Regions from separate parts of the Streptomyces sp. NPDC001914 genome, predicted to be linked through region 2. Evidence: riboswitches for the same ligand, from Rfam matches in the RefSeq annotation. Region 2 holds a riboswitch; each other region holds the start of a gene.

What was found. A riboswitch is a leader RNA that binds a small molecule or an ion and turns the genes downstream of it on or off. The one in region 2 is predicted to bind cyclic di-AMP.
Region 1: linked by a shared signal. The riboswitch ahead of ACFYYF_RS19880 (M23 family metallopeptidase) and the one ahead of ACFYYF_RS06690 (NlpC/P60 family protein) in region 2 are both predicted to bind cyclic di-AMP.
Region 3: linked by a shared signal. The riboswitch ahead of ACFYYF_RS37350 (transglycosylase family protein) and the one ahead of ACFYYF_RS06690 (NlpC/P60 family protein) in region 2 are both predicted to bind cyclic di-AMP.
Region 4: linked by a shared signal. The riboswitch ahead of ACFYYF_RS14950 (NlpC/P60 family protein) and the one ahead of ACFYYF_RS06690 (NlpC/P60 family protein) in region 2 are both predicted to bind cyclic di-AMP.

Annotation. Positions count from the first base shown of each region.
Region 1 covers NZ_JBIASW010000006.1:379,950-387,674, reverse strand. Annotated here, with positions in the region: gene ACFYYF_RS19890 (M16 family metallopeptidase) at 1-632, shown strand, start outside; gene ACFYYF_RS19885 (pitrilysin family protein) at 629-2,017, shown strand; cyclic di-AMP (ydaO/yuaA leader) riboswitch at 2,232-2,388, shown strand; gene ACFYYF_RS19880 (M23 family metallopeptidase) at 2,401-3,168, shown strand; gene ACFYYF_RS19875 (GntR family transcriptional regulator) at 3,364-4,056, shown strand; gene ACFYYF_RS19870 (HPr family phosphocarrier protein) at 4,284-4,565, opposite strand; gene ACFYYF_RS19865 (GNAT family N-acetyltransferase) at 4,741-7,569, shown strand.
Region 2 covers NZ_JBIASW010000002.1:363,273-370,997, reverse strand. Annotated here, with positions in the region: gene ACFYYF_RS06700 (M23 family metallopeptidase) at 1-132, shown strand, start outside; gene pcrA (DNA helicase PcrA) at 280-2,766, opposite strand; cyclic di-AMP (ydaO/yuaA leader) riboswitch at 3,652-3,821, shown strand; gene ACFYYF_RS06690 (NlpC/P60 family protein) at 3,829-5,001, shown strand; gene ACFYYF_RS06685 (tellurite resistance/C4-dicarboxylate transporter family protein) at 5,134-6,144, shown strand; gene ACFYYF_RS06680 (hypothetical protein) at 6,255-6,608, opposite strand; gene ACFYYF_RS06675 (NlpC/P60 family protein) at 7,081-7,725, shown strand, end outside.
Region 3 covers NZ_JBIASW010000022.1:367-8,091, reverse strand. Annotated here, with positions in the region: gene ACFYYF_RS37370 (exopolyphosphatase) at 449-1,420, opposite strand; gene ACFYYF_RS37365 (DUF501 domain-containing protein) at 1,417-2,049, opposite strand; gene ACFYYF_RS37360 (septum formation initiator family protein) at 2,089-2,565, opposite strand; gene eno (phosphopyruvate hydratase) at 2,687-3,973, opposite strand; gene ACFYYF_RS37350 (transglycosylase family protein) at 4,315-5,010, opposite strand; cyclic di-AMP (ydaO/yuaA leader) riboswitch at 5,015-5,207, opposite strand; gene ACFYYF_RS37345 (transglycosylase family protein) at 5,391-6,263, opposite strand; gene ACFYYF_RS37340 (cytochrome P450) at 6,581-7,725, opposite strand, start outside.
Region 4 covers NZ_JBIASW010000004.1:550,088-557,812, forward strand. Annotated here, with positions in the region: gene ACFYYF_RS14935 (DUF2306 domain-containing protein) at 54-1,229, opposite strand; gene ACFYYF_RS14940 (helix-turn-helix transcriptional regulator) at 1,314-1,844, opposite strand; gene ACFYYF_RS14945 (hypothetical protein) at 2,055-2,372, shown strand; gene ACFYYF_RS14950 (NlpC/P60 family protein) at 2,507-4,648, opposite strand; cyclic di-AMP (ydaO/yuaA leader) riboswitch at 4,656-4,827, opposite strand; gene ACFYYF_RS14955 (alpha/beta hydrolase) at 5,608-6,354, opposite strand; gene ACFYYF_RS14960 (hypothetical protein) at 6,440-6,613, opposite strand; gene ACFYYF_RS14965 (beta-glucanase) at 6,741-7,445, opposite strand; gene ACFYYF_RS14970 (VOC family protein) at 7,723-7,725, opposite strand, start outside.

The DNA.
Region 1 (7,725 bases), on a different contig from region 2:
GTGAGCAGATCCGCGAGGTCGTCGAGGAGGACGTCCCGGCGCGCGCCCTGATGGCCGCCTACCGCCTCCCGGAGGACGGCACGCGCGCGTGCGACGCGGCCGACCTCGCGCTCACCGTCCTCGGCGGCGGCGAGTCCTCCCGGCTCTACAACCGGCTCGTCCGCCGTGACCGCACCGCCGTCGCGGCCGGGTTCGGCCTGCTGCGCCTCGCCGGAGCGCCCTCCCTGGGCTGGCTGGACGTGAAGACGTCCGGCGACGTCGAGGTCCCGGTCATCGAGGCCGCGGTCGACGAGGAGCTCGCCCGGTTCGCCGAGGAGGGCCCCACGGCCGAAGAAATGGAGCGCGCGCAGGCCCAGTTGGAGCGCGAATGGCTCGACCGGCTCGGCACCGTCGCCGGCCGCGCCGACGAACTGTGCCGCTACGCCGTCCTGTTCGGCGACCCGCAGCTCGCCCTGACCGCCGTGCAGCGCGTCCTCGACGTCACGGCGGAGGAGGTCCAGGAGGCCGCCAAGGCCCGCCTGCGCCCCGACAACCGCGCGGTGCTCGTCTACGAACCGACCACCGCCGAGGCCGCGGACGCGGCCGGCTCCGCCGACGAGACAGACGAGACCGACGAGGAGGCGGCGAAGTGACCGAGCTCGCCACCATGGACTTCCACCCGCAGCCCCAGGCCGGCCAGCCGAAGCCGTGGGCGTTCCCCGCTCCCGAGCGCGGCACCCTGGACAACGGTCTGACCGTGCTGCGCTGCCACCGCCCCGGCCAGCAGGTCGTCGCCGTCGAGGTGATCCTCGACGCGCCGCTGGACGCCGAGCCGGCGGGCCTGGACGGCATCGCCACGATCATGGCGCGCGCCTTCTCCGAGGGCACCGACAAGCACTCGGCCGAGGACTTCGCCGCCGAGCTGGAACGCTGCGGCGCCACGCTCGACGCGCACGCCGACCACCCCGGCGTACGGCTGTCGCTCGAAGTGCCCGTCTCGCGCCTGGCCAAGGCGCTCGGCCTGCTCGGGGACGCGCTGCGGGCCCCCGCGTTCGCGGACAGCGAGGTCGAGCGGCTGGTGACCAACCGGCTGGACGAGATCCCGCACGAGACGGCGAACCCGGCCCGTCGTGCGGCCAAGGAGCTCTCCAAGGAGCTGTTCCCGGCGAGCGCGCGCATGTCGCGCCCCCGTCAGGGCACCGAGGAGACGGTCCGGAGCATCGACGCGTCGGGTGTGCGCGCCTTCTACGAGAAGCACGTGCGCCCCGCCACGGCCACCGCGGTCGTCGTCGGCGACCTGACGGGTGTCGATCTCGACGAGCTGCTCGCCGACACGCTCGGCTCCTGGACCGGCTCGTCCGCCGAGCCGCGTCCCGTGCCGCCGGTGAGCGCCGACGACACCGGCCGCGTGATCATCGTCGACCGCCCCGGAGCCGTCCAGACACAGCTCCTCATCGGCCGCGTCGGAGCCGACCGGCACGACCGTGTGTGGCCCGCACAGGTCCTCGGCACCTACTGCCTCGGCGGCACCCTCACCTCGCGCCTGGACCGCGTCCTGCGCGAGGAGAAGGGCTACACCTACGGCGTGCGGGCGTTCGGGCAGGTCCTGCGCTCCGCGCCGGACGGCACGGGCGCCGCGATGCTCGCCATCAGCGGCTCCGTCGACACCCCCAACACCGGGCCGGCGCTCGACGACCTGTGGACGGTGCTGCGCACCCTCGCGGCCGAGGGCCTGACCGACACCGAGCGGGACGTGGCCGTGCAGAACCTGGTGGGCGTCGCGCCCCTCAAGTTCGAGACGGCCGCGGCCGTCGCGAGCACGCTCGCGGACCAGGTCGAGCAGTACCTGCCGGACGACTACCAGGCGACGCTCTACCGGCAACTGGCCGCCACCGGCACCGTGGAGGCCACCGCGGCGGCCGTGAGCGCCTTCCCGACGGACCGTCTGGTGACCGTCCTGGTCGGCGACGCGGCGCAGATCGCGGACCCGGTGAGGGCCCTCGGAATCGGTGAAGTCACCGTGGTGGCCGCCGAGTAGAACCCGTGCGACACGAGAGGGCCCTGACGGCTGAAGAGCCGTCAGGGCCTTTCCTTTACAGGTGCCGTTCCCAAGATGTCCGCATTCGTACGGCGGTTGCCCTTCTGCCCTGTGGCATGCGTAACAAAAATCGTGATCCGTTTGTTGTTCGAAAGTCACCCCGTTTAGCGTCGGTCCGGCTGTTCGTCACGCAGTGCGCCGCGCCCGCGGCACCGGACAGTCATCGCCGAGTCCCCGAGACGCGAGTCAGGGGAGCCGGGGACCCACTCAGTCCCTGGGGTGAATCGGACGCCCTCCTCGGAGGGGGCCCGTAGGAGACCTTCCTGCTCCGAACCCGTCAGCTAACCCGGTAGGCGAGAGGGAAGGAAAGGATCAGCCCCTACATGGCGTTCACCTGTGGCACCGGCAAGCATCGTCGTACGAGCAGCCGGGTGCACAGCACCACCACGACCGCCGTCGGGGTCGCGGCGCTCACCACCACCGGTGTGATCGGAACCCTGGCCGCCCCCGCGTTCGCCGCGGAAGCCTCCGTCGAGCAGACCGGGCTCACCCAGACCGTCACCCTCAACGACACGGTCGCCGACCAGATCGACGCCCAGGCCTTCGCCCAGCAGCGCGCCGCCGACGAGGCCGCCGCGCGCAAGCAGGCCGAGCAGACCGCGCGCAAGGAGGCCGCCGAGCAGGCCTCGAAGCTCCGCGCGGCCAAGGAGCGCGCCGCCCGCGAGGCCGAGCGCAAGCGGCTGAACACGTTCGTCATGCCGATCACCGGCTCGTACGTCTCCACCGGCTACCAGGCCAGCAGCGCCCTGTGGTCCTCCGGCAGCCACACCGGTGTCGACTTCCACGCGGGCACCGGCACCTCGGTCCACGCCGTCGGCTCGGGCACGGTCGTCACGGCCGGCTGGGGCGGCGCCTACGGCAATCAAGTCGTGATCAAGATGCACGACGGCACGTACACCATGTACGGCCACCTGTCGTCCATCGGGGTGTCCGTGGGGCAGACCGTCACCCCGGGCCAGCAGATCGGCCTCTCCGGCGACACCGGCAACACCACGGGACCGCACCTCCACTTCGAGGCCCGCACGACCGCGGAGTACGGCTCGGACATCGACCCGGTCGCGTACCTGCGCTCGCACGGCGTCAACGTCTGACGACCGCTTCGCGGCTTCCCACCGCTTTTGATGCCCCGGCTCACCGAGCCGGGGCATCGTCGTTTCCGGACGCCGTCTGTCCAAAAAATATCCATGGATTCAGGCCCGCCATCGGAAATTCAGGCTTCCTGCAATAGAGTCACTGAACAAGCGTCAATCGACGGCGTTTCACGGGGATTAAAGCGGAGGTCGGTCATGCGTATTCCGGCGCACTCGGTGTGCACGGCGATCCGTGACGACATCGTCGCGGGTGTCTACGAGCGCGGCGGCCGGCTCACCGAGGAACTGCTCGCGCGCCGCTACGGCGTCTCTCGCGTCCCCGTGCGCGAGGCCCTGCGCACGCTGGAGGCCGAGGGCTTCGTGGTCACCCGCCGGCACGCGGGCGCCTGTGTCGCCGAGCCCACCGAGCTGGAGGCGGCGGACCTCCTGGAGATGCGCATGCTGCTGGAGCCGCTGGGGGCCGCGAGGGCGGCGCAGCGGCGCACGGAGGCCCACCTCAAGGTGCTGCGGGGACTGGTCAGGCTGGGGCAGGAGCGCTCCAGGCGAGGCCACAGCGAGGATCTGCGCTCGCTGGGCGGCTGGTTCCACGAGACGCTGGCCCAGGCGTCCGGCAGCCCGGCGCTGACCTCGACGCTCGCCCAGCTTCGTCACAAGATCGCCTGGATGTACTCGGTCGAGGCGCCGGCCGACCCCGCGGAGTCCTGGGCGGAGCACGGCGGCATCGTGGACGCGGTGGCCCGCGGGGACAGCGAGCGGGCCCGCGCGATCACGGCCCTGCACACCGAGCGCGCCACGGCCGCGCACCGGCTCCGATTTCCCGGCGGCGACCGGCCGGACCGTGTGAGAAGTTCGCAACATCCCGTAAACATGACGGGCCCGCGTCTTTAACACAGGCACCGTATACAAAGAGGGATATTCTGCGGGGGCTCATTTCTGATGCCCTTTTATTCGTTTGTCCGGAATTCCGGTGAGCGGCATTACCGCGACCGCGGCCCGAGGCCTGCGTGACACGTGGGGAATTCGCGGACGGGTCCACGGAAAACGGCCGAGCCGCGCCACCCGGAGAAAGGGTGCCGCGGCTCGGCCGTGTGGGTCCGACTGCCTCGCGGGCAGGCTCAGACGGTCTCGGGGAGCTCGTCGAGCCCCTCGGCGACCAGCTTCGCCAGACGGTCGAGGGCGACGTCCGCGCCGTCGGCGTCCGAGGCGAGAACGATCTCCTCGCCACCCTGGGCGCCCAGGCCGAGGACCGCGAGCATGGAGGCCGCGTTGACGGGGGTGCCGTCGGTCTTGGCGATCGTCACGGGGATGCCGGACGCCGTGGCGGCCCGGACGAAGATGGAGGCGGGGCGGGCGTGGAGGCCCTCGGTCCAGCCGACGTTGACGCGGCGCTCAGCCATGAGATGCTGCCCTTCGGGTGTTCAGGGTTGTCTAGACCATTGTTCCATATCGCGAGGAGTGCCCGGACGGTCCCGGGCATCACCCGCCGCGGTGTCGGTCGAAGACCCGCTCCGACGCCCGTCACCCTCAGACTGCCTCGCGCCGTTGTCGTACGCGAGCCGTACTCTGGGCCCCATGCAGACCTCGTCGGACCGGCACGAGTACCCAGCCCACTGGGAGGCCGACGTGGTGCTGCGCGACGGCGGCACCGCGCGCATCAGGCCCATCACCGTCGACGACGCCGAACGCCTGGTCAGCTTCTACGAGCAGGTGTCGGACGAGTCGAAGTACTACCGCTTCTTCGCGCCCTACCCGCGCCTGTCCGCCAAGGACGTCCGCCGCTTCACCCACCACGACTTCGTGGACCGGGTCGGCCTCGCGGCCACGGTGGGCGGCGAGTTCATCGCCACCGTGCGCTACGACCGGATCAACGCGGACGGCATGCCCGCCTCCGCGCCCGCCGACGAGGCCGAGGTCGCCTTCCTCGTGCAGGACGCCCACCAGGGCCGGGGCGTCGCCTCCGCGCTGCTCGAACACATCGGAGCGGTGGCCCGCGAGCGTGACATCCGCCGCTTCGCCGCCGAGGTGCTGCCCGCCAACAACAAGATGATCAAGGTCTTCACGGACGCCGGTTACACCCAGAAGCGCAGCTTCGAGGACGGTGTCGTACGCCTGGAGTTCGACCTCGAACCCACCGACCGGTCGCTCGCCGTGCAGCGCGCCCGGGAACAGCGCGCCGAGGCCCGCTCCGTCCAGCGGCTGCTCGCCCCCGGCTCGGTCGCCGTCATCGGCGCCGGGCGCACGCCCGGCGGGGTCGGCCGCAGCGTCCTCGACAACCTCCGCCAGGCCGGGTTCACCGGACGCCTGTACGCGGTGAACGCGGCACTCCAGGACAAGGAACTCGACGGAGTCCCCGCCCACCGCTCCATCAGGGACATCGCCGACCCAGTCGACCTCGCCGTCGTCGCCGTGCCCGCCGCCCACGTCCCCGAGGTCGTGACCGAATGCGGCGAACACGGCGTGCAGGGACTCGTGGTGGTCTCCGCCGGGTACGCCGAGAGCGGCCCCGAGGGACGCGAACGCCAGCGCGAACTCGTACGGCACGCGCGCACGTACGGGATGCGCATCATCGGACCCAACGCCTTCGGCGTCATCAACACGGCGCCGGACGTGCGGCTGAACGCCTCGCTCGCCCCCCAGATGCCCCGCCCCGGACGCATCGGCCTGTTCGCGCAGTCCGGCGCCATCGGCATCGCCCTGCTGTCCCGGCTGCACCGGCGCGGCGGCGGCGTCACCGGCGTGACCGGGGTGTCGACCTTCGTCTCCTCGGGGAACCGCGCGGACGTCTCCGGCAACGACGTCCTGCAGTACTGGTACGAGGACCCGGACACCGACGTCGCCCTGATGTACCTCGAATCCATCGGCAACCCGCGCAAGTTCACCCGCCTCGCGCGGCGGACGGCGGCCGCGAAACCCCTGGTCGTCGTCCAGGGAGCACGGCACGGCGGGGCCGCTCCCCAGGGGCACGCCGTCCGGGCCACGCGACTGCCGCACGCCACCGTGTCCGCGCTGCTCCGCCAGGCCGGGGTCATCCGGGTGGACACGATCACCGAACTCGTCGACGCCGGCCTGCTGCTGGCCCGCCAGCCGCTTCCCCGGGGACCCCGCGTGGCGATCCTCGGGAACTCCGAGTCCCTGGGACTGCTGACGTACGACGCCTGTCTCGCCGAAGGGCTCAGGCCGCTGCCGCCCCGGGACCTGACCACGGCGGCCTCGGCGGAGGACTTCCACAAGGCCCTGTCGCAGGCACTCGCCGACGACGGCTGCGACGCCGTCGTCGTGACCGCCATACCGGCCGTGGGGGAGACCCAGGCCGCCGACGCGGCGCTCGCCGAGGCGCTGCGGTCCTCCGCCCTGGAGGCCCCGGCGAAACCCGTGCTCGTGGTCCACGTCGAACTGGGCGGACTCGCCGAAGCCCTGTCCGCCGCCGCGAGCACCGCCCCGCAGGCCCCGGAGGGAGCACCCGGCGCGGCGTCCGGCGCCCGCTTCCACCCCTCGGACCGGTCGCCCGCGGCGCCGCGCGCCGAGGCCGCGCCGGACTCCCGGCTCATCCCCGCCTACCCCGCCGCCGAACGGGCCGTCCGCGCCCTCGCCGAAGCCGTCAAGTACGCCCAGTGGCGCACGGACGCCCATGAGCCCGGCAAGGTGCCCGAGTACGAGGACATCGACGAGAAGGGGGCCGCCCGGCTGATCGACGACCTCCTCGCGCGCGGGGAGGGCCTGACCCTGGGAGGCGAACGGACGGCGGCGCTGCTCGGGCTCTACGGCATCGACGTGCACCGGGCCCTGCCCGCCCCCACCCCGGACGAGGCCGCGGAGGCCGCGCGCGCCATCGGCTACCCCGTGGCCCTCAAGACCACCGCCCCGCACCTGAGGCATCGCGCGGACCTCGGCGGCGTACGCCTGGACGTGGCCGACGAGGAGCAGCTGCGCCGGGCGTACGCGGAGCTGACCGAGGTGTTCGGGCCGCCGACGGTGCTGCGCCCGGTCGTGCAGGGGATGGCGCCGCGCGGTGTCGACGCGGTCGTCCGCGCGGTGATCGACCCGGCGGCCGGTGCGGTGCTCTCCTTCGGGCTCGCCGGAGCCGCCTCCGAACTGCTCGGCGACACCGCGCACCGGCTGGTTCCGGTCACCGACCGGGACGCGGCCTCGCTGGTCCGGTCGATCCGGACGGCACCGCTCCTGTTCGGCTGGCGGGGCTCCGCGCCGGTCGACACGGCCGCCCTCGAAGAGCTCATGCTGCGGGTCTCCCGGCTGGTCGACGACCACCCGGAGGTCGTCGCGGTCTCGCTGGAGCCGGTGGTGGTCGCCCCGGCCGGTCTGAGCGTCCTCGGCGCGACGGTACGGCTGGCCCGCGCCCCGCTCCGGGACGACCTCGGCCCCCGCACACTGCCCGTCGTCTGAGCCGCCCGGGCCGTGCCCGCCCCGGCCAGGTCCTCCGGGGCGCCGGGAGGGGATGCCTCTGTGACGAGGGGCACCCCGCCGGGATACCTGCCGTGCCCGCGTCCCACCGGTCACCCTGCGCGATTCGGTCTGATCGGTCCACGACAGACCCACGCG
Region 2 (7,725 bases):
GACCAGATCGCCTTCTCCGGGAACTCCGGCAACTCGACCGGCCCGCACCTGCACTTCGAGGTCCGCCCGGCCGGCGGTTCCGCGATCGACCCGCTGCCGTGGCTGCGCAGCCACGGACTGGACCCCACGTAGGAACCCGGATCGCTGTCGGGAACCCGGCCGCCGCGTGAACCTGGTCGGGAACCCCGCCGGCATGTGACCACGGGCGAGAATCCGGCGCCCGCGGCCTCGGCCGTCCGTCTCCGGACGGCCGAGGACCCCTGCGAACGGTCTCGCGGACTACAGCTTCTCCACCGGCGCGTACCGCAGCAGCAGCCGCTTCGGCTTGGGCTCTCCGAAGTCGACCGTCGCCTCCGCGTTCGCGCCCGTCCCCTTCACGCCGACGACGGTGCCGAGGCCGAACTGGTCGTGCGTGACCCGGTCCCCGACGGCCAGCGAGACCACCGGCTTCTCGGTGGCGCCGCGGCGGGTGGCGAACCCGGAGGCACCCGAGGCCGCGGACCGCGAACGAGAGGACGACAGGGAGGCGGCGACACCGGAGACGGGACCGGCGGGCCTGGCCGACGTCGCTCCCGTGCGCTTCCAGTCCAGATGGGTCGCCGGGATCTCCTCCAGGAAGCGGGAGGGCGGGTTGTACGAGGGCTGTCCCCAGGCGCTGCGCATCGAGGACCGGGTGAGGTAGAGCCGTTCCCGCGCGCGGGTGATGCCGACGTACGCGAGGCGCCGCTCCTCCTCCAGTTCCTTGACCTGTCCGAGCGCGCGCATGTGCGGGAAGACGCCGTCCTCCATGCCGGTCAGGAAGACCACGGGGAATTCGAGGCCCTTGGCGGTGTGCAGGGTCATCAGGGTGATGACGCCGTTGCCGTCCTCCTCGTCCGGGATCTGGTCGGAGTCGGCGACGAGCGCGACCCGTTCCAGGAACGCGGAGAGTCCGGGCGGGGTCTCGCCCTCACCGGTCTCCTGCTCGAACTCCAGGGCCACGGCGGCGAGTTCCTGGAGGTTCTCGATCCGGGTCTCGTCCTGCGGGTCGGTCGACGCCTGCAACTCGGCGAGATAGCCGGTGCGTTCGAGGACGGCCTCCAGGATGGTGGCCGGGCCCGCGCCGGACTCGACGATCGTCCGCAGGTCCTCCATCAGCGTGTTGAACCGCTTGACCGCGTTGGTGGAGCGCGCGGCCATGCCGTAGGCCTCGTCGACGCGGCGCAGCGCCTGCGGGAAGCTGATCTTCTCGCGCTGTGCCAGGGCGTCGATCATCGCCTCGGCGCGGTCGCCGATGCCGCGCTTGGGCACGTTCAGGATGCGGCGCATCGGGACGGAGTCCTCGGGGTTGGACAGCACCCTGAGGTAGGCGAGGACGTCCCGGACCTCCTTGCGCTCGTAGAAGCGGACGCCGCCGACGACCTTGTACGGCAGGCCGACGCGGATGAAGACCTCTTCGAAGACGCGGGACTGCGCGTTCGTGCGGTAGAAGACCGCGACGTCGCCGGCCCTGGCCTCGCCCGCGTCCGTGAGACGGTCTATCTCGTCGGCGACGAACTGGGCCTCGTCGTGCTCGGTGTCCGCGACGTAGCCCGTGATGTTCGAGCCCGCGCCCGCGTTGGTCCACAGGTTCTTGGGGCGGCGCGACTCGTTGCGCTCGATGACCGCGTTGGCGGCGGACAGGATCGTCTGGGTGGAGCGGTAGTTCTGCTCCAGCAGGATCGTCGTCGCGTTCGGGTAGTCCTCCTCGAACTGGAGGATGTTGCGGATGGTCGCGCCGCGGAAGGCGTAGATCGACTGGTCCGCGTCACCCACCACGCACAGCTCGGCGGGAGGCAGGTCGTACTCGCTGGGGGGTACGTCCACCGGGTGCTCGGAGGTCCCGACGAGTTCGCGGACGAGGGCGTACTGCGCGTGGTTGGTGTCCTGGTACTCGTCGACGAGGACGTGCCGGAAGCGGCGGCGGTAGTGCTCGGCGACGTCCGGGAAGGCGCGCAGCAGGTTGACCGTGGTCATGATCAGGTCGTCGAAGTCGAGCGCGTTGGCCTCGCGCAGCCGCGACTGGTACAGCGCGTACGCCTGGGCGAGGGTCTTCTCGAAGCCGTCGGTGGCCTGGGCGGCGAAGTCCTCCTCGTCGATCAGCTCGTTCTTCAGGTTCGAGATCTTGGCGCTGAACGACTTCGGCGGGAAGCGCTTGGGGTCGAGGTCGAGGTCACGGCAGACGAGCGCCATCAGGCGCTTGGAGTCCGCGGCGTCGTAGATCGAGAACGACGAGGTGAAGCCGAGGGTCTTGCTCTCGCGGCGCAGGATGCGGACGCAGGCGCTGTGGAAGGTCATCACCCACATCGCGTTGGCGCGCGGGCCCACGAGCGCCTCGACCCGCTCCTTCATCTCACCTGCGGCCTTGTTGGTGAAGGTGATCGCGAGGATCTGGCCGGGGTGGACGTTCCGCTCGCCGAGCAGGTGCGCGATGCGGTGGGTGAGGACGCGGGTCTTGCCCGAACCGGCTCCGGCCACGATGAGCAGCGGGGAGCCGGAGTGGACCACGGCCGCGCGCTGGTTCTCGTTCAGTCCGTCCAGCAGGGCCGCCGGGTCCACGGCGGGCCTGGGCGCGCCGTCGCGGTAGTACGCGTCCCGGCTCGGCGGCACGTCGAACTTCCCGCCGAACAGATCGTCCGGAACCGGTTCCGGTACGTGGTCGTCCTCGGGCGGCGGCGGGTGTTCGTCCTCGTGGGCCGCGGAGGGCTGGAGGGCCGCCAGGAAGCTGTCGTCAAAGAGGCTGCTCATCGCTCTCCGAGTCTAGGCCGCCCCACCGACAGCCCGCCGCCACCCCGAGAACTCGGCCCGAACTCGGGCGCCCGGCGAGCACCAGGGGTTCACGGCTCCCCCGTCGTCATCTCACCCCGCGTGACGGCACACGACGGTCCGGTCACCCGGCGTGAGACCCGGCCACCGACCGCGGCCGGAGCGGCACCCGTCCGGCGTTCTTGTCGATGCGAGGGCCCCGGGGCCGGCGGGAACGAGGGAGGAGGCCGACCGGGCCGGCGGAGAAGCGAGCGGTCCGACCGGCCGGGCACGAAGGCGACCGGCCCAGCGGGAGGGGGGGCCGACAGGAAGGAGGGCCGGCGCGAAGACAGGCCGGCGCGGAAACGGGCCGCCGCGAAAACGGGCCCGCGCGAAGGCAAGCCGGGCGGACCGACCAGCCGGGCGGGAAGGAGGGACCGCCGACCAGCCAAGCGGGACGAAGGGAGGGCGAGCGGGCGGGAAGGCGGGCGGGCCCACGAGCCGGGCTGGAAGAAGGGGGAGCGAGTGCGGCGGCCAGGACAGGGCGAGCGGGTTGCCTGCGACAGCACATGTGGCGGCGCCTGCGACGGCACGTGCGGGGCGTCTGCGACGAGACGCGCGGGGCGTCTGCGACGGCACGCGCGGCGGCACCTGCGGTGCGCCCGCGACGAAACATGGGGCGACGCCTACGGCAGCGTACGCGGGGGCTGCGGCGGCGCATGCGCGGCGACAGCGGAGGCGGCACCTGCGAGAGGTCTGCGACGGCACATGCGGCAAAGGTCACGGAAATGTATCGGGCGTATCGGGCATCAACCTTCACACGGGCCACACCGGTTGGCTAGCGTGCTCGAAGGCCGCTCGACCGCATCCGGCGAACATCGCCGGGCCGGGCGGCCTCCGCCGAGTCCGGTGCGCCGCGAGGCCCCGGAGCCGGGGACCCACCGACCTTGGGGTGAATCGGTCCAACCGCCTTGTGGGGCACGGACCGTAGGGCAGCCTTCCGGAACCACCCGCCCGAACCCGACAGCTAACTCGGTAGGCGGATGACGGAAGGAGTCGCCTCTCTTGGCGTCACACCGCAAGGCGCGTCCCACCGGTGCGCGCATCGCAGGCATACGGACCCCCGCCCTCGCCACCGCGGCCCTCACCTCCGTGGCCCTGCTCTCCCAGACCGCCAACGCCGCCCCCTCGGCCGAGCCCAGGCCCAGCATCGAGGAGGTCTCGAAGAAGGTCGACGACCTCTACCACCAGGCCGAGTCCGCCACGGAGAAGTACAACGCGACCCGGGAGAAGACCGCCAAGCAGCGCAAGCGCGTCGACACCCTGCTCGACGACGTCGCCCGGCGCACCGAGAAGCTCAACACCGCGCGCGAGGAACTGGGGTCGTTCGCCGCGGCGCAGTACCGCACCGGGGCCGCCGCGCCCGACACCGCGACCCTGCTGCTCGCGGACGACCCCCAGGACTACTTCGACCAGACCCAGTTGATGAACCGTCTGACGACCCGCCAGAAGGCGGCCGTCGACGACTACATCACCGAGCAGGCGGCGACGACCAAGAAGCGGACGGAGGCCACCGAGAACCTGGAGTCGCTGACCGCATCGCAGAAGGCGCTCAAGACGTCCAAGGCCGAGGTGCAGCGCAAGCTCGCCGCGGCGCGCGACCTGCTCTCGGATCTGAACGCCGAGGAAAAGGCGCGCCTGGCGGCGATCGAGAAGAAGAAGCAGGAGCAGGCCGCGGCCAAGGCGGCGGAGCTGGCGCGGCAGCAGGCCGCCGCCGAGAAGGCCGCGCAGGCGCAGTCGTCGGACAGCACCGCCGGTTCGGCCACCGGCTCGGCCGACGGGTCGTCGTCGGGATCGACGGCCACGGACTCCTCCGCCTCGACGAAGGCGGCCAAGGCGCTCGCGTTCGCCCGCGCGCAGATCGGCAAGCCCTACGTCTGGGGTGCCACCGGCCCCGACTCCTACGACTGCTCGGGTCTGACCCAGGCCGCCTGGAAGGCCGCGGGCGTCAGCCTCCCGCGCGTCACCTACGACCAGGTGAACGCCGGCACGACGGTCTCCCTCGCCGACGCGCAGCCCGGCGACCTGGTCTTCTTCTACGACGACATCAGCCACGTCGGCGTCTACATCGGCGACGGCATGATGATCCACGCGCCGAAGCCGGGAGCGTACGTCCGCGAGGAGTCGATCTACTACGACGGCACCTCGGCGATCCACAGCGTGGTGCGCCCGGCGTAGCGCGGGACACGAAGGCCCCTGTCGCGGGGCCGCGCGCGGGACGCTTCCGATCCTCGCGCGCGTGCCCCGCGTTTTCGTCCCGTCCGCGCGTGGCCCGCCCGCAACCGCACCGCGGGTCCCTAGCATCGACGCATGCCAGACACACCGGACATGACGGACACCATTCCGCTCCGCGCCTGGTGGGCGGGGTGGGCGCCCGCCGCCGGGGCCGCCGTCATGGCCACCGGCATCCTCTCGATCGGGCTGCACCTGACCGGCTACGAGGTCCTGTCCGGGATCGCGCTGGTCCTCGCGTCGCTCGCCTGGGTCGCGCTCGCCTCGGACTTCCTCGGCCGGCTGGTCGGCGACCGGGAGCAATGGGCGCGCCGGGCGGGCACTCCCGCCGGGCTCGACGCGGTCGCGGCGACCACCGTGCTCGGCACCCGGTTCTCGGCCCTCGGGTGGCGGACGCTCGCCGAGATCCTGCTCGCACTGTCGGCCCTGCTCTGGCCGGTCCTGCTGCTCTCCGTCCTGCGGCGCTGGCGGCGCCGCGGGACCGGAGAGGTGTTCCTCGTCTGCGTGGCCACACAGGGCCTCTCGGTCCTGGGGTCGGCGATCGCCACCGAGGTGGGTTCGGACTGGCTCGCGCACGCCGCGATGGCGCTGTTCTGGCTGGGGATCGCGCTCTACGTGCTCTCATTCGCGGCCTTCGACCCGCGGGAGGTGCGGAAGGGAGCCGGGGACCACTGGATCGCGGCCGGCGCGCTGGGCATCTCGGCACTGGCCGGGGCGGGGCTCGTCGTGGCGCACGACGTGAATCCGTACCTGTGGAACAACGACGACCAGGGCGTCCTGCGCGCGACGACCGGCGCGCTGCTCGTGCTCGACCTCGCCTGCTACGCCCTGCTGGCCGTCGCGGAGGTGGTGTGGCCGCGCCCGCGGTACGACGTACGGCGCTGGTCGTCCGTCTTCCCGATGGGGATGTCGGCGGTGGCGACCCTGGCGGTGTCGGCCGCCCTCGACGTCTTCTGGCTCAAGGGGACCGGGCAGGTGCTGCTGTGGATCGCGGTGGCGGCCTGGCTCGCGGCGGTCGCGGGGACCGCTTTCGCCTTCAGGTCAGGGGTACGGGGTGACGCGGCGGGGGTCCGGCGTCACCGAGCCTGAGCGGCCGGCAGATCCGCCCTCGCGGAGGTGACGCGGCCGGTGGATCCCCCGTCACCGGGGCCGCCATCGGAGCCGCCGTCAGGTCCGCCGCGGGGCGATGTGCGGGCCGGTCAGGTCCACAGGACGGCGATGAAGATGTTCGCGACGGTCAGCAGCCCGACGAGGCCGAACAGGCGCTTGTCCACCGTCTCGTCGTCCCGCTTCACGTAGACGAGCCCGAGGATCACTATCAGCAGGGCCAGCTTCACACCGATCTTGACGGTGCTGACCGTGCTGCCGTCGGCCTGGTTGAGCCCGACCAGGGCGACTCCGGTCACCAGCATGGTCAGCGCGCCGTGCAGCATCGCGGGGACGAAGCGGGCGGTGCCCTTGCCCATCGCCTTCATCTGCGTGAGGAAGCCGCCGAGGAGCGCGGCGATGCCGATGATGTGCAGGCCGACGAAGAGATGGATGAGTACGTCCATGGGGCCGGAGCCTAATCGCACCCCCTGACGCCCCCGCCGACCGGGCCCCTCCCTACCGGCCCCTTCCCACCGGGCCCCTCCCGACCGGGGCGCCCCTTCCTCCACTCCCTCTCCACCGGACCGTCGCGCGTCACCCATAGCACCAGCATCATGCGGACTGTCCGGGATTCCCCACTTCGGTCATCACCCTGCGTGAAGTCGGCGACGTACGACCAGGATCTTGGCCACATTTGGTCACTTGGCGATCCAATCGCAATAGTTCCGTACATAGCGTTACCAACAGCGCGCTCTCAGGTTTAGCGTCCTCCACCAGGTGACCGGCTCCCCACCACCGTCCGGGCCAGGGACGGCAGTCGGACACCACCGCCGAGAAGGTCCGGCGGCGGCCCGCTCCCCCTGTGTGCGCCGCCGCCGGACGTGTCACCGCTTGACCGCACCTCAGGGGCGGTCGCACGGAAGGATGTGGGCCCTCGTGGCAGCGCACCGCAAGGCCAGGCAGCGTTCGGTCGGCGGAAACACGGCTCGCACAGCGGTCACCATCGCCCTCGCGGGCGCGGCGACGGCCACCGGCTTCGACGGCGTCGGCCACGCCGACCCCCAGCTCTCCCCGGCGCAGGTGAAGGCCAGGGTCGACAAGCTGTACGAGGAGGCGGAGGCCGCCACCGAGAAGTACAACGGCGCCAAGGAGAAGGCCGGCCAGGCGGAGACGAAGCTGAGAAAGCTCCGCGACGAGGCGGCCCGCCGGGAGGACCGGCTCAACTCGGCCCGGGACGCGCTCGGTTCGATGGCGGCCGCGCAGTACCGCAGCGGCGGGCTCGACCCCGTGGTCCAGCTCGCGCTCTCCGACCACCCCGACCAGTACCTGGACGGGGCCGCGCTCGCCGAGCGGGTCGGCACCCGCCAGTCGGCCCAGATCGCGGGGGTACGCAAACAGCTGCACGAGCTGGAGCAGCTGCGCGGGGCGGCGAACATCGAACTGGCCAGGCTCAAGTCGCGGCAGACCGAGCTGAAGCAGCACAAGAAGACGGTCAACGAGAAGCTCACCGCGGCACGCCGGCTGCTCGACCGCCTCACCCCGGAGCAGCGCACGCAGTACGCGGAGCGGGGCGGCGCGGGC
Region 3 (7,725 bases), on a different contig from region 2:
GTCAACACCGTGTGAGCTGCGGCCCGACCCGTTCGGCCGAGCGGACCACACGTGTGTTTCATCGCGCCGAAACGCGGCCGCAACGCTTCACCGATCATGCTGCCGGACCGGTCCGGGCCTCCGGAAGGGCCCAAGTGGCCCCTTCGTCGCCCAGCAGGACCTTTTTCCTTGTGAAGAACTTCACGAAGTTTCTCGGCGGAGCCTCGCCGAAGGGTCTCCAGGACCCCTTCCGGCATGCTCATACGCTATCCGACCCGCTCAGCCGAGGCTACTGATCAGTAGCAAAGGAGACCGGTGCCACGCCGTGCGGCACGGCCCCGCACGGCCTCCCGGAGCCCTCTCCGGCCGCGCCGGGGACCGCGGACGGCCCCGGCCCCGGAAGGGGAGCAGGGGCCGCCTCACACCCGTTCCCGACGCCTCACGGGACGCGGGCCGCGCCCTGCCGGCGTCAGTCGCCCTGCCGGGCGGCTTCGGCCTCCTCCGCCACCTTGAAGGCGATGCCGTCGAGGATGTCGTGCTCGCTGACCACGACCTCCCCGGCCCCGGTGCGCTCCATGATCGAGAGCAGGACGAGAGCCCCGGCCCCGATCACGTCGACCCGGCCGGGGTGCATCGAGGGGACGGCCGCGCGCTCGGCGTGGGTGGAGCGCAGCAGCCACTCGGTGATCTCGCGGACGCGCTCGACGGAGACGCGGGAGTGGTGGATCCGCTCGGAGTCGTACTCGGCGAGGTCCAGCGCGATCGCCGCGATGGTGGTGACCGAGCCGGCCAGACCCACCAGGGTGCGCGCCTCACGCAGCGGGACCGTCTCCTCGGCGAGGTCGAGGGCGGCCTCGATGTCGGCACGCATGGCCGCGACCTGCTCGGCCGTGGGCGGGTCGGTGACCACGCCGTCGCGCACGAGGTGACGTTCCGTCATCCGTACGCAGCCGATGTCCACGGAGCGTGCCGCGCGCACCTCGTCGGCGCCGACGACGAACTCCGTCGAGCCGCCGCCGATGTCCACGACGAGGTAGGGCGTGGCGAGGTCGTCGCGCCCGGAGAGCTCCCTGGTCGCGCCGGTGAAGGAGAACTCGGCCTCCTGGTCCCCGGTGACGACCTCCGGCTCGACGCCGAGGATGTCCAGCACCCCGCGCACGAACTCGTCCCGGTTCTCGGCGTCCCGGGAGGCGGAGGTGGCGACGAAGCGCACCCGCTCGGCGCCGTGCTCCTCGATGGTGCGCGCGTAGTCGCGGCAGGCGGCGAAGGTCCGCTCCAGCGCCTCGGGGGCGAGCCGGCCGGTGCGGTCGACGCCCTGGCCCAGCCGGACGATGGTCATCCGCCGGTCCAGGTCGGTGAGTTCGCCCGTCCGCGGGTGCGCGTCGGCCACCAGGAGCCGGATGGAGTTCGTACCGCAGTCGACGGCGGCGACGCGGGTCACCGGCCGTCCTCGGCGGAACCCGGGGCCTCGGCGGAACCGGCGGACTCCGCGGAACCGGCGGCGCCGGTGGGCTCCGCGGGATCCCCGGCCTTCGTTCCCTCGCAGGCCGCCTGGCCGGTGAGGGTGACGCAGGCGCCCTTGCGCCACCACTCGGGCAGCATGGCGATGGCCTCGTCGCCGAGCGGGTTGACGCCGGGACCGGCGGCCAGCGAGTGCGCCACCAGGACGTGCAGGCACTTCACCCGGTCCGGCATGCCGCCCGCGCTCGGGAAGCCCTCCAGGACCTCGATCGCGTCACGGCGCGCGATGTAGTCCTCGTGGGCGGCGCGGTAGGCCGCGGCCAGCTCGGGGTCGGTGGCGAGCCGTTCGGTCATCTCCTTCATGACCCCGTTGGCCTCCAGCGTCCCGATCGCGGACGCGGCCCGCGGGCACGTCAGGTAGTACGTGGTCGGGAACGGCGTGCCGTCGGGGAGGCGGGGCGCCGTCTCCACCACGTCCGGCTGGCCGCAGGGGCAGCGGTGCACGATCGCGCGCAGCCCGCGCGGCGGCCGGCCGAGCTGCTGCTTGAAGGCCTCGACGTCGGTGTCGGTGGGCTCGGTGCGCGGGGTGGTGGGCGGTGGCGTTTCCATGCCGTGAGTCACGTGTCTTTCTGGTCAGTTCATGGGTCGTCAGCGGTCGGCGGCGTCGGATTTGTCCACGCCGTCCCAGACATTGGTGTACCAGGGGCGGTCCGCGGTGCCGCGTTCGGCACGGGACTGCTTCGCGGCGTCCGGGTCGATCACGATGTAGCCGGTCTCGCCCGGCATCACATAGTGCAGCCGCTGCCGGATCTGCTGCTTCGCGTACGCGTCGTCCTGCCAGCGCGCCTTGAGGTCGCGCAGCTGCTCCACCCGCTGCCGGGCCTGCTCCCGCTGCCGCTCCAGATCGCCGATCTGGGCGCGCTGGGAGACGTACTGCCGCATCGGGTACGCGAGGGCGACGATCAGGGAGCACAGGACCATGGCGAGCAGCGCGGCCCGGCCGGTGAGCCGGGAGCGGCGGGCCTGCCGTTTGGTCTGGGAGCGGTAGACCCTGGCCGCCGTCTGCTCGCCGAGCAGCTTCAGCCGGGTCGAGGTGGAGAACCGGTCCCGGTCCTTCACGGCCATGAGTCCCGCCTCCCCAGTACCGGCCCGCCGTGTGCGGGCCCCTCACGTGCGTACGTCCCCGCACACGGTACGGGACCGGGTACGGGGACGTACGGAGGACGCTTCCTGGGACGCGCTGGGCTCAGCCCTTGAAGCGCGGGAAGGCGCTGCGGCCGGCGTACACCGCGGCGTCGTCGAGGATCTCCTCGATGCGCAGGAGCTGGTTGTACTTGGCGACGCGGTCCGAGCGGGCCGGGGCGCCGGTCTTGATCTGACCGCAGTTCACGGCGACCGCGAGGTCGGCGATGGTGACGTCCTCGGTCTCTCCGGAGCGGTGGGACATCATGCACTTGAAGCCGTTGCGCTGGGCCAGCTCGACGGCGTCCAGGGTCTCGGTCAGCGAACCGATCTGGTTGACCTTGACGAGCAGGGCGTTGGCCGAGCCCTCCTCGATGCCGCGGGCGAGGCGCTCCGGGTTGGTGACGAAGAGGTCGTCGCCGACGATCTGGACCTTGTCGCCCAGCTGGTCGGTGATGATCTTCCAGCCGGCCCAGTCGTCCTCGAACAGCGGATCCTCGATGGAGACGAGCGGGTACGCCGCGACGAGCTCGGCGTAGTACTCGGTCATCTCGGCGGCGGAGCGCTCCTTGCCCTCGAAGGTGTAGACGCCGTCCTTGTAGAACTCGGAGGCGGCGACGTCGAGGGCGAGGGCGATCTGCTCGCCGGGGGTGTAACCGGCCTCCTTGATGGCCTCGAGGATGAGGTCGAGGGCGGCGCGGTTGGACTCGAGGTTCGGGGCGAAGCCGCCCTCGTCGCCGAGGCCGGTGGACAGGCCCTTGGTCTTCAGCACCTTCTTGAGGGTGTGGTAGACCTCGGCGCCCCAGCGCAGGGCCTCGGAGAAGGACTCCGCGCCGATCGGGGCGATCATGAACTCCTGGATGTCCACGTTGGAGTCGGCGTGCGAGCCGCCGTTCAGGATGTTCATCATCGGAACGGGCAGCAGGTGCGCGTTCGGTCCGCCCAGGTAGCGGAAGAGCGGCAGGTCGGACGCCTCGGAGGCGGCGTGCGCGACGGCGAGCGAGACGCCGAGGATGGCGTTGGCGCCGAGCGAGCCCTTGTTGTCGGTGGCGTCCAGGTCGAACATCGCCTGGTCGATCAGGCGCTGCTCGGTGGCGTCGTAGCCGACGAGCTCCGGGCCGATCTGCTCGATGACGGCGAGGACGGCCTTCTCGACACCCTTGCCCTGGTAGCGGTTGGGGTCACCGTCGCGAAGCTCGATGGCCTCGAACGCTCCGGTGGAGGCGCCGGACGGAACGGCGGCACGACCCGTGCTGCCGTCGTCGAGGCCGACCTCGACCTCGACCGTGGGGTTGCCTCGGGAGTCCAGGATTTCCCGGGCTACGACGACGTCGATGGACGGCACGAGCATCTCCTTATGGGATGTGACGCGGGTACGCGGAGCTTGGCAGCCCCGCGGGATGAGCCTAACCGGCTCAGGGGGATCGGCCAGCGATCGACCACCCCTTGAGCGGACCGAGCCTACATATTGTTCCTGAACGGAACAAAAAAAGAAATAAAAAACCCCGCTCCGGCGCGTGCGGGGGAACACGCGCCGGAGCGGGGAGCCCGTGGGGACGGGAACCTCGGCGGGTCTCCGGTGCGTGCGGAGACCCCCACGAGGGGGCTGTTGCCTGCCGGGTGTCGCGGCGGTGCCGGAATCACGGCCGCCCTCCGCCGAAAGCGGCCGGGTCAGCCGGCGTGCCGCACCGCTCAGTGCAGGTGGAGCTGCTGGCCCGGGTAGATGAAGTCGGCGTCGGCGACGATGTCCTTGTTCAGCTTGAACAGCTTCTGCCAGCCGCCCTTGACGTGCTTCTTCTCGGCGATCGAGCTGAGGGTGTCACCCTTGACGACCTTGTACTCGCCGTCACCCTTCTTGACCTTCTTGCCGGTCGGGGTGGTGACGGTCTTCTGCGCGGCGGGGCGCTCCGCGGAACGGGAGGCGGGCTGCTCCGTCGTACGGGTGGCCGGGGCGCTCTGCGAGGCGTCGGACGAGGAGGACGACGGGGCCGCCGGGGCCGAGCCGCCGCCGTAGGGGGTGCTCGACAGGCCGGTGCCGCAGGTCGGCCAGGCGCCCTTGCCCTGAGCGGCGAGGACCTTCTCGCCGATGGTGATCTGCTGGGCCTTCGAGGCCTGGTCGGCCGTCGAGGCGTAGGCGGTGCCGCCGTACGCGGCCCAGGTGGAGGACGAGAACTGCAGGCCGCCGTAGTAGCCGTTGCCGGTGTTGATCGACCAGTTGCCGCCGGACTCGCACTGGGCGACGGCGTCCCACTCGGAGGCGGTGGCCGCGGAGGCGTTGCCGGCCGCCATCAGCGGGGCGGCGATGGCGACGCCGGTGACACCGGCGAGCGTGGCGACACGGGTGGCCTTGTTCGGGCGGCGGTGCTTGCCCTTGCTGGAGAACAGCATGGAGAGATCCCCTCACCGACGCCTGCGAGGTGAGCTGTCGGGTTCGGGCCGAATGAGTTGCCCGGCCGCATGCCTTCGTCCTGTCTCCAGGACGTCCGGCACGCGGCTTCACCCCGAGCCGTTCCCGGATGTCTCTCGACTCCCGGGCCCGGCACTTACCTTGGGTCCCCCGCTCCTGCCTACGGCGCATGACGCGACGACTGTTCCCGTACGGCCGTTGGCAGGATTCGGCGTTGCGACCGTCGGGGCCCGCTGTGGCGAGCGGTCACGACCGTAAGCAGTCGATTGGCGGAATTTCAAAGACGATCAGGGCTTCTGAGACCCATCTCTCACTTGCGCCAAATGGGACATTCCACAGCGAACCGTGACGTGAACTCCCGCTACTTCTGCACCGTTTCGGCCGTGTCCACGATGCTTCGACCAGGGATGACGAGGCCGGGACCGCTGCTGTCCGCCCCCGTGTCCACCTTGGGCAGATCGCCCCATCCGCTTTCGAGACCAAGGGCGTCGGAAACGCTCCAGAGGTTGTCGATGGCGTCCGCGACGTACGCGGGGTCGGCGGTCTCGGTCGCGGGGCTCGCGGCGTGCCGCCCGGTGGAGGCGTCGGCGCCGGCGTCGGCCGCGCTCTCCGCCGCGTCCCCGCCGCGGTGCCGCCCGGTGCCGCCGGTCGACGCGTCGGACGGGGCCGAAGAGGCGTCCTTCTTGCCCGACTTGGCCGACTTGTCGCTCTTGTCGGCCGCCGCGTCCGAGCCGTCGGAGCTCTGCGAGGCGCTGGGCGTCGCGGTGTCGCCGCCCGCGTCCGAGGAGTCGCCCGAACCGGACGAATCACCCGAAGGGGAGGAGCTGGGCGAAGTGGCGAGACCGGACGAAATGTACGAATCGGAATCGTCGCCGGTGCTCGACGAGTCGCCGGCCACACCCGTGTCGACGCCGATCCCGGCGGAGCCCTTGCTGAGGCCCGAGAGCGGTCCGCAGGTCGGCCAGGCCTTGAGGCCAGAGTCGGCGAGCACCTTCTCGGCGACGGCTATCTGCTGCGAGCGGCTGGCCTGGTCGGCCGTCGGGGCGTAGTCGAGGCCGCCGTGCGCCTCCCAGTTGTCCTGGTCGAGCTGGAGGCCGCCGTAGTAGCCGTTGCCGTCGCTGGAGCTCCAAGCGCCACCGCTCTCGCACTGCGCCACCCGGTCCCAGGTGGTTCCGTCGGCCGCGCTCGCGCTCGCCGCGGCGAGCAACGGGATGGCGATCGCCGATCCGGTCACCCCTGCGGCGACGATGAGAGCCGGGGCCTGACGAGGGCGACGGTGACGGCCGTTCCCGGAGAGCATGCGAGAGCCTTTCGAGCGACAGCGGGGAGCATCGCGACTCCTGCTGAACGAGTGGCGCAGGTGCCGCGTTGTTGATGGGTGAAGGTAGTCGCACTCGAACGCTGGTTACAAGTCGATGCAGTACTGATCACGTGAAGATCACGGATTTGACGGAGCGTCATGTTCCGGTAGCCGTAAGGGCTCTCCTTCCGGTATGCGGAAGAGCCTCTTCGGCATGGTCGGCGAAGGGTCACCGATGCACCGATCGCGTCCTATTTGACCGGGGTGAACTCCACAGGAAGCGTACGCAATCCACGCATAATGAGGCCTCCGCGCCAGCGCAAATCGGCCGATTCTCCGGCGAGTTGGATGTCGGGAAGACGGCTGAGGAGCGTCCCGAGCGCGGTCTGTCCCTCCAGCCGGGCGAGCGGCGCACCCAGGCAGTAGTGGATGCCGTGGCCGTAACCCAAGTGCTGAAGGTCACGTCGTGAGAGGTCGAGCGTGTCCGGCTGTTCGAAGCGTTCCGGGTCGCGGTCCGCGGCGGCGAGGACCACGAGCACGGGGTCGCCGGCCGCGATGTCCTGACCGCCGATCCGCACGTCCTCGGTCGCGAACCGCCACGTGGCCAGTTCCACGGGCCCGTCGAAGCGCAGGAGTTCCTCTACGCCCGTCTCGAGCAGTCCGCTCTCCCCCGCCTCGATGGACGCCTGCAGCCGTGCTCGCTGCCCGGGATGGGTGAGCAGGGCGTGCATCCCGTTCCCGATGAGGTTGACCGTGGTCTCGAAACCGGCGAAGAGCAGGATGAAGGCCATGGCGGCGGCCTCGTTCTCGGTCAGGTGCTCGCCGTGGTCGGAGGCGCGGATGAGCCCGGAGATGAGGTCCTCGCCCGGCTCGGGCTCGGCGGTCAGCGCCTCGCGCTTGCGGTGGATGAGTTCGGCGAGGTATCCGCGCATCTTCTTCACGGACCGGGCGACCCCGCCCCTCGGCCCGCCCCCGTGCCGGATCATCATGCCCGCCCAGTCGCGGAAGTCGTCCTGGTCCTCGCGCGGTACGCCGAGCAGGTCGCAGATGGCGTAGATGGGGAGCGGGAAGGCGAACTCGTGGATGAGGTCAGCGGATCCCCTGGCCGCGAACCCGTCGATGAGCTGATCCGTCAGTTCCTGCACCCGGGGCGCGAATTCGGCCACGCGCCGGGGTGTGAACGCCTTGCTGACCAGCTTCCGCAGCCGGGTGTGGTCCGGCGGGTCGATGTTCAGCAGATGCGTCATCAGGTCCGCCTTGCGCTCCCCGGGGATCCCGGTCCGGCCCTTCGCGTGCGCGGGCTCGTCGTGGTGCGCGGGGTTCTTGGACAGCCGCTGGTCGGCGAGTGTCTGCCGGGCGTCGGCGTACCGCGTGACGAGCCAGGCCTCCACCCCGC
Region 4 (7,725 bases), on a different contig from region 2:
CGAGTCGACCCGGGGACGAGTCGACCGCGGGCGAGGAGAAGCCGGAGCAGGGGCTACGGGACCGGTGCCGACAGGCGTCCGGCCGAACCGGGCGCCGGCAGGGCCCTCTTGAGGACCTCCCGTGCGTACATGACGCGGGCGCTCACCATCAGGGTCGCGGCGAACGCCATCACGCCCCAGCCGATCGCCGCCCCCGCGGCCAGCGCCGTGAGCCCGTCGAGCCCCAGCGACCGTTCGAAGAGCGGGGCGGCCCCGACCGACAGCACCGGCGCCAGGCACAGGGCCACCCAGTGCAGACGCCACTCCTCACGCGCCCAGAGGCGGCCCTCACGGCCCGCGTGCCGCGCGCGCAGTGCCGTCACCGCGTACGTGAGGGCGTACGGCAGCAGATAGGCGAGCAGGAGCCTGCGCCCCTGGGTGCCGTGCTCCAGCGTGCCGCGCGCGATCCAGGCCAGCGCGGCCGCCCCGACGACGTGCGCGAGGGCCAGGACGGGCACGGGCGCCCAGGACCCGGAGACCCCGGAGACCTTCGGGCGCCGGTCCAGGGAACGCGAGGCGATCAGGGCGCCGAAGGAGACGACGGAGCCCAGGTGCATGGTGGCGAGCTGGTTGATCTCGGCCATGGACAGTCCGGGCAGGAGCAGCGGCAGGCCACCCCACTCGAACCGGAGCAGTGGCGCGGTCATCAGGAAGCCGTAGCACAGCAGCATCCAGCGCTGGTGCAGGTCGGGGAACCCGCCGACGGCGGCGAGCACGCCGAACGTCACGCTCATCACGGTGCCCACCAGGATGGTCGCGAGCACGATCCAGAACGCGGCGCCGCTGAAGGCGTCCTCGGGTGCCGTGCGCGCCAGATACAGGGCGGCGCCCGCCATCGAGGCGTACACGGTGAGCGCGAAGACGACGCCCAGGGCCCGGTGCAGCCGTACGCGCCGCCGTACGGCGGTGAGCACCTGCGCGGGGCCCAGCAGCATCAGCACACCGCCGAGGACGGAGTGCACGATCATCGGGACGAGGCTGTGGCGGTACGGCCCGATCCGGGTGGCCAGCGCGTCGGCGACGTAACGCGGTGAGACCACGTGGGCCAGGATCCACTCACCGAACGCGGGCGCGCCGGGGCGCGCGTACGGCCACAGCTCGGTCATCGCGATCGGCGCGTAGCCCACGCACACGGCCGACACGGCGACGACGGCGAAGCGGCGCCAGGTGGTGCCCGTTGGACGGCGCACGACGGCTCCCTGCCCATGGCCGCGACCCGGCCATCGATAGTCTCGTTTGGACTATCGAGACGGTAGGGCCGTCCACCGCCGGGGTCAACGGTCCGGCGCGTCCTCGTCCCGGCGCTGCACCCACCGCCAGAAGTCGATCATCATGCGTTCGTACCGGATTCCGAACTCCAGCGCGTCCCGCTGCCCGCGCGTCAGCAATTCGCCCACGGTCTCGGCGAGTTCCTCGTACTCACCGAGGGTCCGGCGGTGCTCGTCGAGCTGTACGGGGCCGAGCACGTCGGGCTCGCCGCCGAACCACAGCTTGAGGATGCCGCGCTCGCGGGCCTCCACCGGGACGAACGCGGGGTCGTCGAGCCAGCCCCGCAGGGCGCTCCGGCCCTGGTCCGTCAGCGTCAGCACCCTGCGGTTGCGGCCGCTCTCCTGGCGTACCTGGGACAGCATCCCGGCGTCGAGGAGACGGTCGCACTGCGCGTACACCTGCGCGTGCGGCACCGACCAGAAGGGCGCGACCGTCCGCGCCGCCTCCCCCTTGACGTCGTACGCGCTGGCCTCGCCCAGCTTGTCGATGATGCCGAGGACGAGGTACGAGGCGGTGGTCAACCTAGCGTCAGCCATGGGCCGACCGTATCGCCACGCGATCACCGCGCGGCAGGGACCGCCGGACCCGGTCACCGCACGGCGGGCGGCGCCGGACGCACGGCCGCCGCACGTCGGGCTCCGTCCGACGCGAAGAAGATCCGGGTGCCCGGCACAATGCGGGGTATACGGGCGATCACACAACCGACCGCACTTCAGGCCCGCGCGCCGGCCGCACTAGGAGCTCCTGTGACCACCTACGTCATCACCGTTCCCGGGACGTTCGTCCACGGCCTCCCGGACGCCTCCCGGGCCGACGTGGAACGCAGGCTTCGCCCCCAGGACCCGCAGAACACGGACCTGGGCGAGAGCGAGGAACTGAGCCTGCTGACCGTCGACGAGGACAACCGGTTCTCCGTACGGCTGGAGGTCGAGGCCGCGGACCGGAAGAGCGCCGAGGCCGAGGCGGTGCGGCTCGTCTCCGGTGCGCTCCTGGACAGCGGTCTGTCCGCGGACGACGCGCCGCTGGGTCCCGCCGCCGTCACGGGGATCGACAGCGAGTTCTGACGGCCGGCGCCGCGGCACCGCTGCGGCGCCTTCACCGAGGACCACCCTCCGGACGGCCGCCGGTACGCCCCGGACGGCCGTACGCCCCGCGGGCCGGGACCGGTCAACGGCCTCCGGGGCATACGGGCGGCGGCTCAGACCGGACGGACGACGCTGTGGATGGCCGCCTGTCCGACGGACTCGACGGACTCCTCGCTGATGCGCGCTCCGGGACTCGGCGCGTGGACCATCATGCCGTCGCCCACGTAGAGACCGACGTGGCTCACGTTGGCGTGGAAGAAGACCAGGTCACCCGGCTGGATGGCGCCGAGGTCGACCGCCGGGCCGGCCTGTGCCTGCTCCTGCGTCGACCGGGGGAGCATGACCCCGGCGCTCTTCCAGGCCGCCTGGGTGAGACCGGAGGGGTCGTACGAACCGGGTCCGGACGCCCCCCACACGCACGGGCTGCCGATCTGAGCGCGGGCGAAGGCCACCGCCTCGGCGGCCCGGCTGTCCGGAGCGGCGGCCGGCGGAGCCACGGCCTGCGGGGCGGCCGCTCCGGCGACGAGGCTGTCGATGTCGAAGCCCGGGTTCGCGTCGACGGTCCCGGGAGCGGCGGGCCACGTCTGCTGCTGGGCCGCCGGCCGCAACGACTGCCGCCAGGCGTCGTCGGCCTGCGGAGGCGCCGGCTGGTTCACCGGAGGCATCGGGGCCGACGCGTACGCGGCCTGGGGCGGCGCGGACTCGTACGCGGGCGCCTGCGGCACCGGCTCAGTGACCGGCGGCATCGGCGGGGCCGCCTGGTACGCGGCGGGACGCGGCGCCGTCTCGTACGCCGGGGGCTGGGGCGCCGGTTCGTTCACCGGCGGCATCGGCGCCGGCTGATACCCGCTGGGGCGGGTCGGCTTGTCGTACGAGAGGGGCAGGAGCACGGACGTGTACTCGGGGGCCGGGGCCGGCGCTTCGTAGCCGGGGGGCAGGATGACCGCCTTGGACTCCACGGCCGGAGGCGGCGCCGACTCGTACACCTGGGGCATGGAGCCCGTGTCGAAGACCTGGGGCGCGGGCGCCGCCTGGAACGCGGCGGCCTGGGGCACCGCCTCGTACGGCGCGGGCTGGGGCGCCGCCTGGAACGCGGGCGCCTGAGCGACCGACGGGAACGAACCGGTCTGGCCGACCGAGGGGAACGAGCCCGTCTGACCCACCGACGGGAATGAACCGGTCTGAGCGGTGGACGGCAACGCGGCGGTCTGAGGAGCCGCCTGGAACGGCGCGGCCTGAGGGACCGACGGGAACGAACCGGTCTGGGCGACCGAGGGGAAGGTGCCCGTCTGAGCGACCGAGGGGAACGAGCCCGACTGGCCCACGGACGGGAACGAGCCCGTCTGACCCACCGACGGGAACGAACCCGAATCGCCCACCGCCGGGAACGAACCCGTCTGACCCACCGACGGGAACGAACCGGTCTGGCCCACCGACGGGAACGAACCCGTCTGAGCGGCCGACGGGAACGCCGCGGCCTGCTGAGGTGGCGGGAAGGACGGCAGCTGGGGCTCCGGCGTCGGCCGGTACTCGATCGCCGGCATCTGCGCGACGGGCATGCCCTGCCGTGCGGCGTGCCGCGCCATCAGCTCCCGCGCGGCGGCGAGCTTGAGCCGGGCACTCTGCTTCTTGAGGTGCGACGAGACCTTCTGGGGCGCGCCCGCCGGGGCGGCTCCGGCACGGAGCGCCGCACGGACCTCCGTGCGGGGGCCCGGTACCGCCGGGGCGCCACCGGCCATGGGCCCGGTCATGGAACCGGTCATGGAACCGGTCATCGGCCCGGCCGTCGGACCCGCGGTCAGCTCCAGCGCGGGGCGCGCGGCCGGCTCCGAGGCCGGACCGGCGGTCAGTTCGAGCACCGGGGCGGCCGTCAACTCGGCCACCGGCCGCACGAGCTGCTCCAGCTCGTAAAGCGTCGGAAGGTCCGACGAGGATCCCTTGGGCCCCTGCGGAACGGCCTTCGGACGGGCACCTCCGCCACCGCGCTCCGACTGCCTGTCGGCCGGGAGCGACGCCGGAGCAGAGGGCCCGAACCGGGACCGCGCCCCGTCGAACCACTGCCGCATCAGATCGTCCTGGGCGGCGTCGGAAACGCCACTCCCCTGACCCGCGCTCCCCCGGCCCGGCCTGCGGGCGGAATTCGCCGAGGCGCGGGTCCCGTTGAAGTTTCCGGTGGCGAGCTCCGCCTGGTCGTAGAGGGACGAGAGCCGTCGGGCGACTTCCTCGCGGCTGGGCGGGGTGCGTTCCGGCGCCATGGAGTGGTGCTCCTTCCGTCGTCCGCCTACCGGGTTAGCTGTCGGGTTCGGGCGGACGATTCCGGAAGGTATGCCCTACGACCCCTGCCCCGAAAGGCAGTTGGCCGATTCACCCCAGGTTCGGTGGGTCCCCGGCTCCCGCTGCCGCGTGGACAGGCAGGACTCGGCGGAGGCCGCGCCGCCCGGCGAGCTTCGCCGGAGGGAGTCGGGCGGCCTGGTCGCCAACTTAGCCATGTTGTGCACCGGATGTGAAGATCCACGTCCCAGATGTCCGATACATTTTCGTGACCTTCATCGCACCACCCCGCAGCGCGACGGTGAGGACACGGGCCGTGCTCGAAAAGGCGGCTGAGCACGGTCGTTGGGGCGATCCGGGCCCGTCCGCAGGTCCGCCGTCGACCCGAACTCCCGCGCGGCGGCCCCGCACCGCTTCGTCCTGATTACGTTCGGAGCGGACGGATCCGACCCTTCCGGGGTCTCGGGCCGGTGGGCCGGCCATCCCGGATGTGTCGGAAGTGTGCACAGAACTGGCTTTCCCTGGCACGTCGTTCAACATCGACGGCGCCCGCTGGTCACACCTTGACCGGTTCTGGCCGAGCTGGCCGGATCACCGCTGCGACCACGTGCCGCCCGTACGGTCGAGGCACGTCAGACCACGCGAGCGAGTCGAGGATCCCCACGTGCACGATGCGCCGATCTATGCCCAACTGATCTCCGAACGCGGCGACATACCGACGCTCGTGCGAAGCGAAGCACGTCGGCTGCAGCGCGACTTCGAGTGGATTCTGAGCTGGGATCCTTCGACGGGCGCCCCGCTACCCTCGTCCGCCTCCCGGCAGGCGTCCTCCGGCACTCGCCGCCCCTTCTCCCCCACCCCCGACCCCGACGACCGTCTCGACACACCCGGCCCCTGACCGACGGCCACCCCGGTGGACAGGGCACGGCGGGCCGGGCAGGTTCTAGAGAACGCCGGGTTCGCCACCGGACCGTTCGGCGGGAAGCGGGTCGAGCCCACCGCCGATCCGGGTGACCAGATCGGCCACCGTCGTACCCGTGGCCCGGTGCCAGGTCCGCGCGCGGCGGAGCATCGCGTGGTCACCTCCCTCGACCCGCACGGCGCTCGCGGAGGAACCCGCCGCCGCGGCCCGGCGCACGAGGGCGAACGACGCCGCCGGGTCGGTGATCCGGTCCCGGTCCCCGTGAAGCACGATCACGCGTTTGTCCCGGAGGTGGGCCACCGGCTCACCCTCCGGGCACCAGGGCGCCAGCGCCACCACGGCCCGGACCTGCGGTGCGGCGGCGGCCCGCAGAGCGGCGCGCCCGCCCATCGAGTGGCCCACGAGCACGACCGGCACCTCGCCGACCAGAGCGGTGAGTTCGTCCAGTGCCCGCAGGACGTCGGCGACGGGGTCGGCGTCCGCGCCGTTCCATCCCCGGTAGCGGTAAAGCACCTGCCCGACGAACGCGCCCTCGTCCGGCAGGGCCCGCGTCACGGAGCGCACGAACGGCCGCATCCGGGCGCGCGCCACGTTCCACGGCCGCAAGGGGGCCTTGCTGTCCGCGGCGCCGCCGTGAAGGATCAGTACGGCGACACGCGCCGGACCCGTCTCGGCAAGGGCGGCGCGACACGGCCGCAGCGCGACGGGAGCTCCCGTCGCTCCGGACCGGGACACGTCGTCGGCGGACATCCCCGCAGAGCCTCGCATGACGCCCCTCCACCTCACGGCGCTCTCCACGCCTCGCACGGACCGTGAGGGGGATCGTCTCATCGGCCGCGGGCCCGCCCCAAGCTCACTCCGGGGGCTCGGGCCGCGCACGGTGGCCGTTGCGCCACTCCTGGTAGTAGCGCCAGAGGCGGGCCGCCTGCGGGCACCGCCCCGCCTCCCGCTGACACGTACGGCAGTTGCCGACGTGACTGACGTAGGCGGTCTCGGGGGCGTCTCGCCCCGGCTGCGGATTCGGCATGACCCTCGGCACCTGTCGGCACGACGCGCACCGGCGCAGCGTCGCTTCTGATGCCGTACTTCCGCTCCAGGGCCCCCGGCGGATGCACCCGCACGGACGCACCTGCCGGGACATCCCCCTTCTGGTGTCAGTCGAGGAGGTCGACCTCGTACTCCTCCGTCGCGGGGAAGGGTCTGCCGACCGGGGGCCTGCGGACTGTCAGCCGGGCCACCTCGTAGTCCATCTCGGAGACCTCGGGAGGCGGCGGCGGGTGGTAACGCCCGGCGCAGACGGAGAGGTTGACGATGAGATAGGCGTGCCAGGACCTGCCCACTCCGCGCCGGTCGTCGAAGGCCCGGATCCCGTTGACCCACCACACGACCCGCAGGGCGCCGAACTCGACCACGAGGTCGACCCAGGCACCCGGCTGGATCGCGGGGTTCCGGTAGTAGCGGTGGGTGTTGCGTACGTGGTTGGAGAGCTCCAGCAGATCGGGGTTGTCGGGGTGATACTCGAAGACGTCGATCTCCTGCCCGCCGTCCCGCCAGGTCCAGATCGCCGGCCAGGCCCCGATCACCGTCGGCAGCTTGACCCGCGCCTCCAGCACGTCGCCCGTACGGACCATGAAGCCGTCCGCGCTGCCCTCGGTGGTGAGGAGGCCCGCGTTCCAGTCGCCGTCCCGGCGCCGAGTGGCCCGGAAACGGCCCGTACGGCAGTAGGCGGGGTCGGTCACCAGATGGTCGAGTTTGCCGTCGTCCGGGTTGACCGGACCGCCGTCGGGATAGGCCCAGGAATGGCCGGCGACCCATTGGCGGGTCGAGGCGAAATCCGCCGTGAAGACGACATCGGACACGCGGCACTCCTCGATGACGGCGTTTCGCGTACGTCCAGGTTCTCCCCAAGCCCCGGACATCAACGCCCTGTTCGCCCCAACCCGCCACAAAACAACCCATCGGGGTGAACCGGCCGTACTCCGGCGCGCGACGCCTTCCGCGCGCGGCGCCCGGACACCCGGCCCCCGCTCCCCTCACAGAGCGCGGCGCGCCCCCACGCACCTGCCCGGCCGACAGCCCGGCCGGGCGCCGCGTCCCGCGGTCCCGACCGGGCTCCCTGCGCCGGCCCTTGTCCTCCTA